DNA from 2 places in the Streptomyces sp. NPDC028314 genome. Region 1 is predicted to be linked to the other one. Evidence: predicted binding sites of a transcription regulator. Region 1 holds the regulator's gene; the other holds the start of a gene.

The links. The regulator HrcA, encoded in region 1, represses chaperone genes, less so after heat shock. The targets are predictions, from matches to a motif close to TTNGCACTCNGNNNNNCNGAGTGCNAA.
Region 2: a site for HrcA is predicted at 2,453-2,479, ahead of groL (chaperonin GroEL). Genes of this name have one in related genera too.

What each region holds. Positions count from the first base shown of each region.
Region 1 covers NZ_JBVHTP010000004.1:430,141-434,346, reverse strand. The annotation lists gene dnaJ (molecular chaperone DnaJ) at 1-1,002, opposite strand, end outside; gene hrcA (heat-inducible transcriptional repressor HrcA) at 1,003-2,019, opposite strand; gene ACZ4TG_RS12850 (MBL fold metallo-hydrolase) at 2,194-2,919, shown strand; gene ACZ4TG_RS12845 (DUF3097 domain-containing protein) at 2,948-3,745, shown strand; gene hemW (radical SAM family heme chaperone HemW) at 3,867-4,206, opposite strand, start outside.
Region 2 covers NZ_JBVHTP010000014.1:123,484-127,689, forward strand. The annotation lists gene ACZ4TG_RS29145 (phosphoribosylanthranilate isomerase) at 1-486, opposite strand, end outside; gene groL (chaperonin GroEL) at 666-2,288, opposite strand; gene ACZ4TG_RS29155 (cold-shock protein) at 2,612-2,818, opposite strand; gene ACZ4TG_RS29160 (MoaD/ThiS family protein) at 3,244-3,519, opposite strand; gene thrC (threonine synthase) at 3,554-4,206, opposite strand, start outside.

The DNA.
Region 1 (4,206 bases):
CGGGGTGGTGACCTCGACGTGGACGATCAGGTCGCCGCGGCCGCCGCCGCGCAGGTGCGTGACACCGCGCCCGTGCAGCGGGATCGCCTGGCCGGAGCCGGTGCCCGGCCGGATGTCGATCTCCTCCATGCCGTCCAGCGTCTCCAGCGGGCATTTGGTGCCCAGGGCCGCGGCCGTCATCGGGATGGTCACCGTGCAGTGCAGGTCGTCCCCGCGCCGCTGGAAGGTCGGGTGCGGCAGTTCGTGGATCTCCACGTACAGGTCGCCGGCGGGGCCGCCGCCGGGGCCGACCTCGCCCTCGCCCGCGAGCTGGATCCGGGTGCCGTTCTCCACGCCGGCCGGGATCTTGACCGTGAGGCTGCGGCGGGAGCGGACCCGGCCGTCGCCCGCGCACTCGGGGCAGGGGGTGGGGACCACGGTGCCGAAGCCCTGGCACTGCGGGCAGGGCCGCGAGGTCATGACCTGGCCCAGGAAGGACCGGGTGACCTGCGAGACCTCACCGCGGCCGCGGCACATGTCACACGTCTGCGCCGAGGTGCCGGGGGCGGCGCCTTCGCCGGAGCAGGTGGTGCAGACCACGGCCGTGTCGACCTGGATGTCCTTGGTGGTCCCGAAGGCGGCCTCGTCCAGCTCCAGGTCCAGACGGATCATGGCGTCCTGGCCGCGGCGGGTCCGCGAGCGCGGGCCGCGCTGCGAGGCCTGGCCGAAGAAGGCGTCCATGATGTCGGAGAAGTTGCCGAAGCCGCCCGCACCGAATCCGCCCGCGCCACCACCGCCGCCCGAGGAGGACAGCGGGTCGCCGCCGAGGTCGTAGACCTGCTTCTTCTGCGGGTCCGAGAGCACCTCGTACGCCGCGTTGATCTCCTTGAAGCGCTCCTGCGTCTTCGGGTCCGGATTCACATCCGGGTGGAGTTCGCGCGCGAGTCGGCGGAAGGCCTTCTTGATCTCGTCCTGCGATGCGTCGCGGCGCACGCCGAGAACGGCGTAATAGTCCGTGGCCACTTACGACTCCGCCAGGATCTGTCCGACGTAACGTGCCACTGCGCGTACCGCTCCCATCGTTCCGGGGTAGTCCATGCGGGTCGGTCCGACCACGCCGAGTTTGGCGACTGCTTCGCCGCCCGAACCGTAGCCGACCGAGACGACGGACGTGGAGTTCAGTCCCTCGTAGGCATTCTCATGCCCGATCTTCACGGCCATCCCCGACTCATTGGCCTCGCCGAGCAGCTTGAGGAGCACGACCTGCTCCTCCAGCGCTTCCAGCACCGGCCTGATCGTCAGGGGAAAGTCATGTCCGAATCGAGTGAGGTTGGCGGTGCCGCCGATCATCAGCCGCTCCTCCGCCTCCTCCACCAGCGTTTCGAGAAGGGTCGCGAGGACGGCCTTGACCGTCGCCCGGTCCTCGGTCTCGAAGGACTCCGGAAGGTCCTGTACGAGCGGCGGCACGTCGGTGAACCGACGGCCGACGACCCGGCTGTTGAGCCTCGCCCGCAGATCCGCGAGAGAGGTCTCCCCGAAGGGGGTCTGGCAGTCGACCAGCCGCTGCTCGACCCGGCCGGTGTCCGTGATCAGCACGAGCATCAGGCGCGCGGGCGCCAGTGACAGCAGCTCGACGTGCCGGACGGTGGACCGGGTCAGGCTCGGGTACTGGACGACGGCGACCTGCCGGGTGAGCTGCGCGAGCAGCCGCACCGTGCGCCCCACGACGTCGTCGAGGTCGACGGCGCCGTCGAGGAAGTTCTGGATGGCCCGCCGCTCGGGGGTCGACAGCGGCTTGACGCCCGCCAGCTTGTCGACGAAGAGGCGGTAGCCCTTGTCCGTGGGGATCCGGCCGGCGCTGGTGTGGGGCTGGGCGATGTAGCCCTCCTCCTCCAGCAGCGCCATGTCGTTGCGCACGGTGGCGGGCGAGACGCCGAGGCGGTGCCGTTCGGTGAGCGCCTTCGAGCCGACCGGCTCCTCCGTCCCGACGTAGTCCTGGACGATGGCGCGCAGCACCTCGAGTCTGCGTTCGCTGAGCATCGCGCACACCCTCCTGATGCTGTCGGTCGTCGGTCGGTTTCCGGTCGGTATTCGCCCGGCCCGTCGCGGGCCTTGCTGGCACTCTGCGCACCCGAGTGCCAGAGACCCCCCGGTCAGTGTACGGCCGGGTAGTACGCCGGGGGCAAGGGCGGCCCGCCAGGGTAGCGTCGCGGCATGGACGTACGTTGGGAAGAGGCCGGCTGGGAACGGCTCGGCGAGCGGGCGGGCCGGCGCCGACTGCCGGTGTGGGACTGCACGGTGGGACTGGTGGTGGGGGACGAGTCCGTCCTGCTGATCGACCCCGGTTCGTGCCTGCGGGAAGGCGCGCTGGTGCGGGCCGAGGCGGAGCGGCTGACGGGCCGGCGCGTGACCCATATCGCATTCACGCACGGACATTTCGACCACGTGCTGGGCGGGGCGGCCTTCGCGGGCGCCGAGGTCTACGGGGCGGTCGGACTGGACTCCCTGCTCGCCGGGGGCCGGGAGGCCCTGCGGCAGTCCGCCGTACGGCACGGGCTGGACGAGGCGCAGGCCACGGAGGCCGTGGAGCTGCTCGTGCTCCCCCGCCACCCGGTGTCGGGCGAGTGGACGCTGGAGCTGGGCGGGGTCCAGGTGCTGCTGGCCAATGTGGGGCCGGGGCACACGGGCCACGATCTGGCGGTCTTCGTGCCGGGCGAGCGGGAGGTGGTCTTCTGCGGGGACCTCGTGGAGGAGTCCGGCGAGCCGCAGGCGGGACGCGACGCGGTGCCGGCCCGCTGGCCCGCGGCCCTGGACCGGCTGCTGTCGCTGGGCGGGGAGGACGCGCTGTACGTGCCGGGTCACGGAGCGGTGGTCGACGCGGGCTTCGTACGTGCGCAACGCGCCACACTGGCAGCGCGTTTCGGCGTGTCGGAGGCATGACGGCCGCGCCTCTCCTAGTGTCGGCCGGATGCGCGAGTACTCCCCCGACCTGACCCCCCAGTGGAAGCGCCCCAAGGCCGTGCCGGAGGTGGCGGCGGAACCCGACCTGGTGGTCGAGGTGGCCGGTACGGACTTCTGCGGCGCGGTGGTGGCCTGCGAGGCGGGCACGGTGACCCTGGAGGACCGCTTCGGCAAGCGCCGGGTCTTCCCGATGGAGCCTCGCGGGTTCCTCCTCGACGGGGCGGTCGTCACCCTGGTCCGCCCGTCGCGCGGACCGGCGGCTCCGGCCCGCACCGCGTCCGGGTCGATCGCCGTCCCCGGGGCCCGGGCGCGGGTGGCGCGGGCGGGCCGGATCTACGTGGAGGGCCGGCACGACGCCGAGCTGGTGGAGCGGGTCTGGGGCGACGACCTGCGCATCGAGGGCGTGGTCGTGGAGTACCTGGAGGGCATCGACGACCTCCCGGCCATCGTGGCGGAGTTCGCCCCGGCCGCGGACGCCCGGCTGGGCGTGCTGGTGGACCACCTGGTGCCGGGCTCGAAGGAGTCCCGGATCGCGGCCTCGGTGGCCTCCCCGCACGTCCTGGTCGTGGGCCACCCGTACGTGGACGTCTGGCAGGCGGTGAAGCCGTCCGCGCTGGGCATCGCGGCCTGGCCGGTGATCCCGCGCGGCGAGGACTGGAAGACGGGCATCTGCCGCGAGCTGGGCTGGCCGGAGAACACGGGCGCCGCCTGGCAGCACATCCTGTCCCGGGTGACCTCGTACCGCGATCTGGAGCCCACCCTGCTGGGCGCGGTGGAGCACCTGATCGACCACGTCACGGCCTGACCGGCCACGACACGGCCTGGGACCCACCACGTCCGCCTGGACCGGCCACGTCACGGCCTGGCCGGCCCCGTGACCGCCGGTGCGGGGCCGCCGCAGCCTGCGGCGGCCCCGCACCGGCGGGTCAGTCGACCAGGTCCCGGACCACGGCGTCGGCCAGGAGCCGCCCCCGCAGGGTCAGTACGGCGCGGCCGGCCTCGTACGGGCCGGGGGCCAGCAGGCCGTCCGCCAGGGCCCGCCGGGAGGCCTCCAGGCCCGCCTGGGCCAGCAGGGACAGCGGGACGCCGTCCACCAGCCGGAGCTCCAGCAGGATCCGCTCGACCCGCCGGTCCTCGTCCGACAGGAGCTCCCGGCCCGCGCCCGGGGACCGCCCCTGCGCCAGCGCGGCCGCGTACGCGCCGGGGTGCTTCACGTTCCACCACCGCACGCCGCCCACGTGCGAGTGCGCACCGGGCCCGGCGCCC
Region 2 (4,206 bases), on a different contig from region 1:
GTTGCCCGGCATCAGCCCGCCCGCCAGCAGCCAGCGGCCCTGCGGCGCGGTGAACTCCGCCGAGGCCCAGTTCCACGGCTTGCCCGAGCCCGGATCGGGGGCGTCGATCAGCAGCAGGTCCTCGCCGTACTCCCCGACGGCGGCGACGGCGGTGGCCGTGGCGCGGATGAGCGTACGGCCCTCCGCGCGCAGTTCCCCGTAGTACTCGGGGCCCTCGTCCCCGTGCAGCTGTACGGAGCTCACCCCGCTCTCCTCCGTCAGCCGCCGGACCTCCGCCACCGGCTGCCCGCGGAACACCCCGACCGTGAGGATCCCCGCCGGCACCCGCCCGGCGAGCTCACGGGCGAGGGCGGCGTCGACCGTGCGGGGGCTGCCGGGCGCGAAGACGAACCCGACGGCATCGGCCCCGGCCTCGACGGCCGCGTCGACGTCGCGCGCGGTCTTCAGCCCGCAGATCTTGACGAAGGGTGCGCTGCTCTCACTCATGCCCCCGAGTCAACCAAACTCACCCTGCCGATGCGGCCCCGTCCCAAGCACCGGGCGCGGCCGTCGTCCCCCGTTCGACTGCACCCTCGACACCACGTTCTGAACGCCCGAGGGCGGTACCCCCGCTGGGGGTACCGCCCTCGGAACGCGTACGGAACAGCCGATCAGCCCGGGGCCGATCAGAAGTCCATGTCACCGCCCGGCATGCCGCCCGGGGCGCCGGCGCCGGCCTTCTCGGGCTTGTCGGCGATGACGGCCTCGGTCGTCAGGAACAGCGCGGCGATCGACGCGGCGTTCTGCAGCGCGGAGCGCGTGACCTTCGCCGGGTCGATGATGCCCTCGGCGATCATGTCGACGTACTCGCCGGTCGCGGCGTTCAGGCCCCAACCGATCTGCAGGTTGCGCACCTTCTCGACGACGACGCCACCCTCGAGACCACCGTTGACGGCGATCTGCTTGAGCGGGGCCTCCAGCGCGAGCTTCACGGCGTTGGCGCCGGTCGCCTCGTCACCGGTGAGCTCCAGCTTCTCGAAGACCGAGGAGGCCTGCAGCAGGGCCACGCCACCACCGGCGACGATGCCCTCCTCGACGGCCGCCTTCGCGTTGCGAACGGCGTCCTCGATGCGGTGCTTGCGCTCCTTGAGCTCGACCTCGGTCGCGGCACCGGCCTTGATGACGGCCACGCCGCCGGCCAGCTTCGCGAGGCGCTCCTGGAGCTTCTCGCGGTCGTAGTCCGAGTCGGAGTTCTCGATCTCGGCGCGGATCTGGTTGACGCGACCCTGGACCTGGTCGCTGTCACCGGCACCGTCGACGATGGTGGTCTCGTCCTTGGTGATGACGACCTTGCGGGCGCGGCCGAGCAGGTCGAGACCGGCGTTCTCCAGCTTGAGGCCGACCTCCTCGGAGATGACCGTGCCGCCCGTGAGGATGGCGATGTCGCCGAGCATGGCCTTGCGACGGTCACCGAAGCCCGGGGCCTTGACGGCGACGGACTTGAAGGTGCCGCGGATCTTGTTGACGACCAGGGTCGACAGGGCCTCGCCCTCGACGTCCTCGGCGATGATCAGCAGCGGCTTGCCGGACTGCATGACCTTCTCCAGGAGCGGCAGCAGGTCCTTGACCGAGCTGATCTTGGAGTTGACGATCAGGATGTACGGGTCGTCGAGAGCCGACTCCATACGCTCCATGTCGGTGGCGAAGTACGCCGAGATGTAGCCCTTGTCGAAGCGCATGCCCTCGGTGAGCTCCAGCTCCAGACCGAAGGTCTGGGACTCCTCGACGGTGATGACGCCTTCCTTGCCGACCTTGTCCATCGCCTCGGCGATGAGCTCGCCGATCTGGGTGTCGGCGGCCGAGATGGAGGCCGTGGAAGCGATCTGCTCCTTGGTCTCGACATCCTTGGCCTGCGCGAGCAGGGCGGCCGAGACGGCCTCGACGGCCTTCTCGATGCCACGCTTGAGGGCCATCGGGTTGGCGCCGGCGGCCACGTTGCGCAGACCCTCGCGGACGAGGGCCTGGGCCAGCACGGTGGCGGTGGTCGTACCGTCGCCGGCGACGTCGTCCGTCTTCTTGGCGACTTCCTTGACCAGCTCGGCGCCGATCTTCTCGTACGGGTCCTCGAGCTCGATCTCCTTGGCGATGGAGACACCATCGTTGGTGATCGTGGGGGCGCCCCACTTCTTCTCAAGGACGACGTTGCGACCCTTGGGGCCAAGGGTGACCTTGACGGCGTCGGCGAGCTGGTTCATCCCACGCTCGAGACCGCGCCGGGCCTCCTCGTTGAACGCAATGATCTTGGCCATCTGAAGTGGTCCTCCCGGACAGGGGTGGATTGCTCCGGACCGCGCCCGCGCCCGCGACGGACGGCCAGCGAGTCAGGCGGTTCCTTCCCGCCGGACCCTGCGGGCCTCACCGGCCCGGTCCTCGTTTAGTAGCACTCTCACCCGGAGAGTGCTAACGCCAATGATTAGCACTCGACCCCTCCGAGTGCAAGCGGCTTCGGGCAAGACCCCGCGAACGCCCTGGCGGGAGGCGGGCACGCACGAGGGGCCCACATCCCGTGTCCAGGATGTGAGCCCCTCGTATGCACGTGTACCTGCTGCGTCGGTGGTCGATCGCGCCGGGACTAGCCGAGTGCGAGCTTGACCATGTCCGCCTGCGGACCCTTCTGGCCCTGCGAGATCTCGAACTCGACCCGCTGACCCTCTTCAAGGGTGCGGTACCCGTCCATCTGGATGGCGCTGTAGTGGACGAACACATCCGCACCACCGTCGACCGCGATGAAGCCGTAGCCCTTCTCCGCGTTGAACCACTTGACGGTGCCCTGAGCCATGCCTAACTCCCCTATTACTGGCCCTTGCGCAGATCCGCACTTCGCGGACCCGGGTCAGAACTTGCGCCGGAACGCCTCGACCGCGGCTGAATGTATCCGCACCGGTGCTGTCTGCAACAGGTCATTCCGACGAGAATTCTGGACACGCGAAAACATTGAAATAGAGTGAAAATTTGGCATATTCCCGGGCAACTCGGGCCTGACATCCCGGCACCAAAGGCCCATATCGCACTTGCATGTTGACTCAATGTCAACCATCCGGTGGCCCGCTCATATGCGGCGGGCAAGAACAGCGGATGGGACTTCCCCAACTCTACCGCGCCCAACCAACCAGAATTGCCCCCTCCGCTTATTAGCGGAGGGGGCAATTCTGGTTTGTGCGTATCCGTGGCGTCGGCGTCGCCCCGAGGGGCGCGCCCGTCCGCTCAGCCTCCGGCGACGGCCGGGATGATCGAGACTCCGGCGCCGTCCGGGGTCGCCGCCTGCAGGCCGCCCTCGAAGCGCACGTCGTCGTCGTTGACGTAGACGTTCACGAAGCGGCGCAGCTTGCCCTGGTCGTCCAGGACGCGGGCGGCGATGCCCGGGTGGCTCTTCTCCAGGGACTCGATGACCTCGGAGAGGGTCGCGCCCTCGGCGGAGACCTCGGCCTGCCCGCCGGTGTAGGTGCGCAGGATGGTGGGGATGCGGACGTTGACGCTCATGGCGCTACTGCCTTTCCGGAGTTCGGGGTGAGGGTCAGGCCAGGCCGGCGGCGCGGAACGCGTCCAGGCTCGGGCGGATGGTGGCGGTCTGCCCGCTCTCCGCGGCCACCGCCTCCAGGGTCTTGAGGCCGTCACCGGTGTTCAGGACGACGGTGGTCAGCGCCGGGTCGAGCTGTCCGTTCTCGATGAGCTTCTTCGTGACGCCGACGGTCACGCCGCCCGCGGTCTCGGCGAAGATGCCCTCGGTCTGCGCGAGGATCTTGATGGCCTCGACGACCTGCTCGTCGGTGACGTCCTCGACGAAGCCGCCGGTGCGCCGCGCGATGTCCAGGACGTACGGGCCGTCCGCCGGGTTGCCGATGGCCAGCGACTTGGCGATGGTGTTCGGCTTCTGCGGGCGGACCACGTCGTGACCGGCCTTGAAGGCGGTCGAGACCGGGGAGCAGCCCTCGGCCTGGGCGCCGAAGATCTTGTACGGCTTGTCCTCGACGAGGCCGAGCTTGATCAGCTCCTGCAGACCCTTGTCGATCTTCGTCAGCTGCGAGCCGGACGCGATCGGGATGACGATCTGGTCGGGCAGCTGCCAGCCGAGCTGCTCGCAGATCTCGTACGCCAGCGTCTTGGAACCCTCGCCGTAGTACGGGCGCAGGTTGACGTTGACGAAGCCCCAGCCCTCGCCCAGCGGGT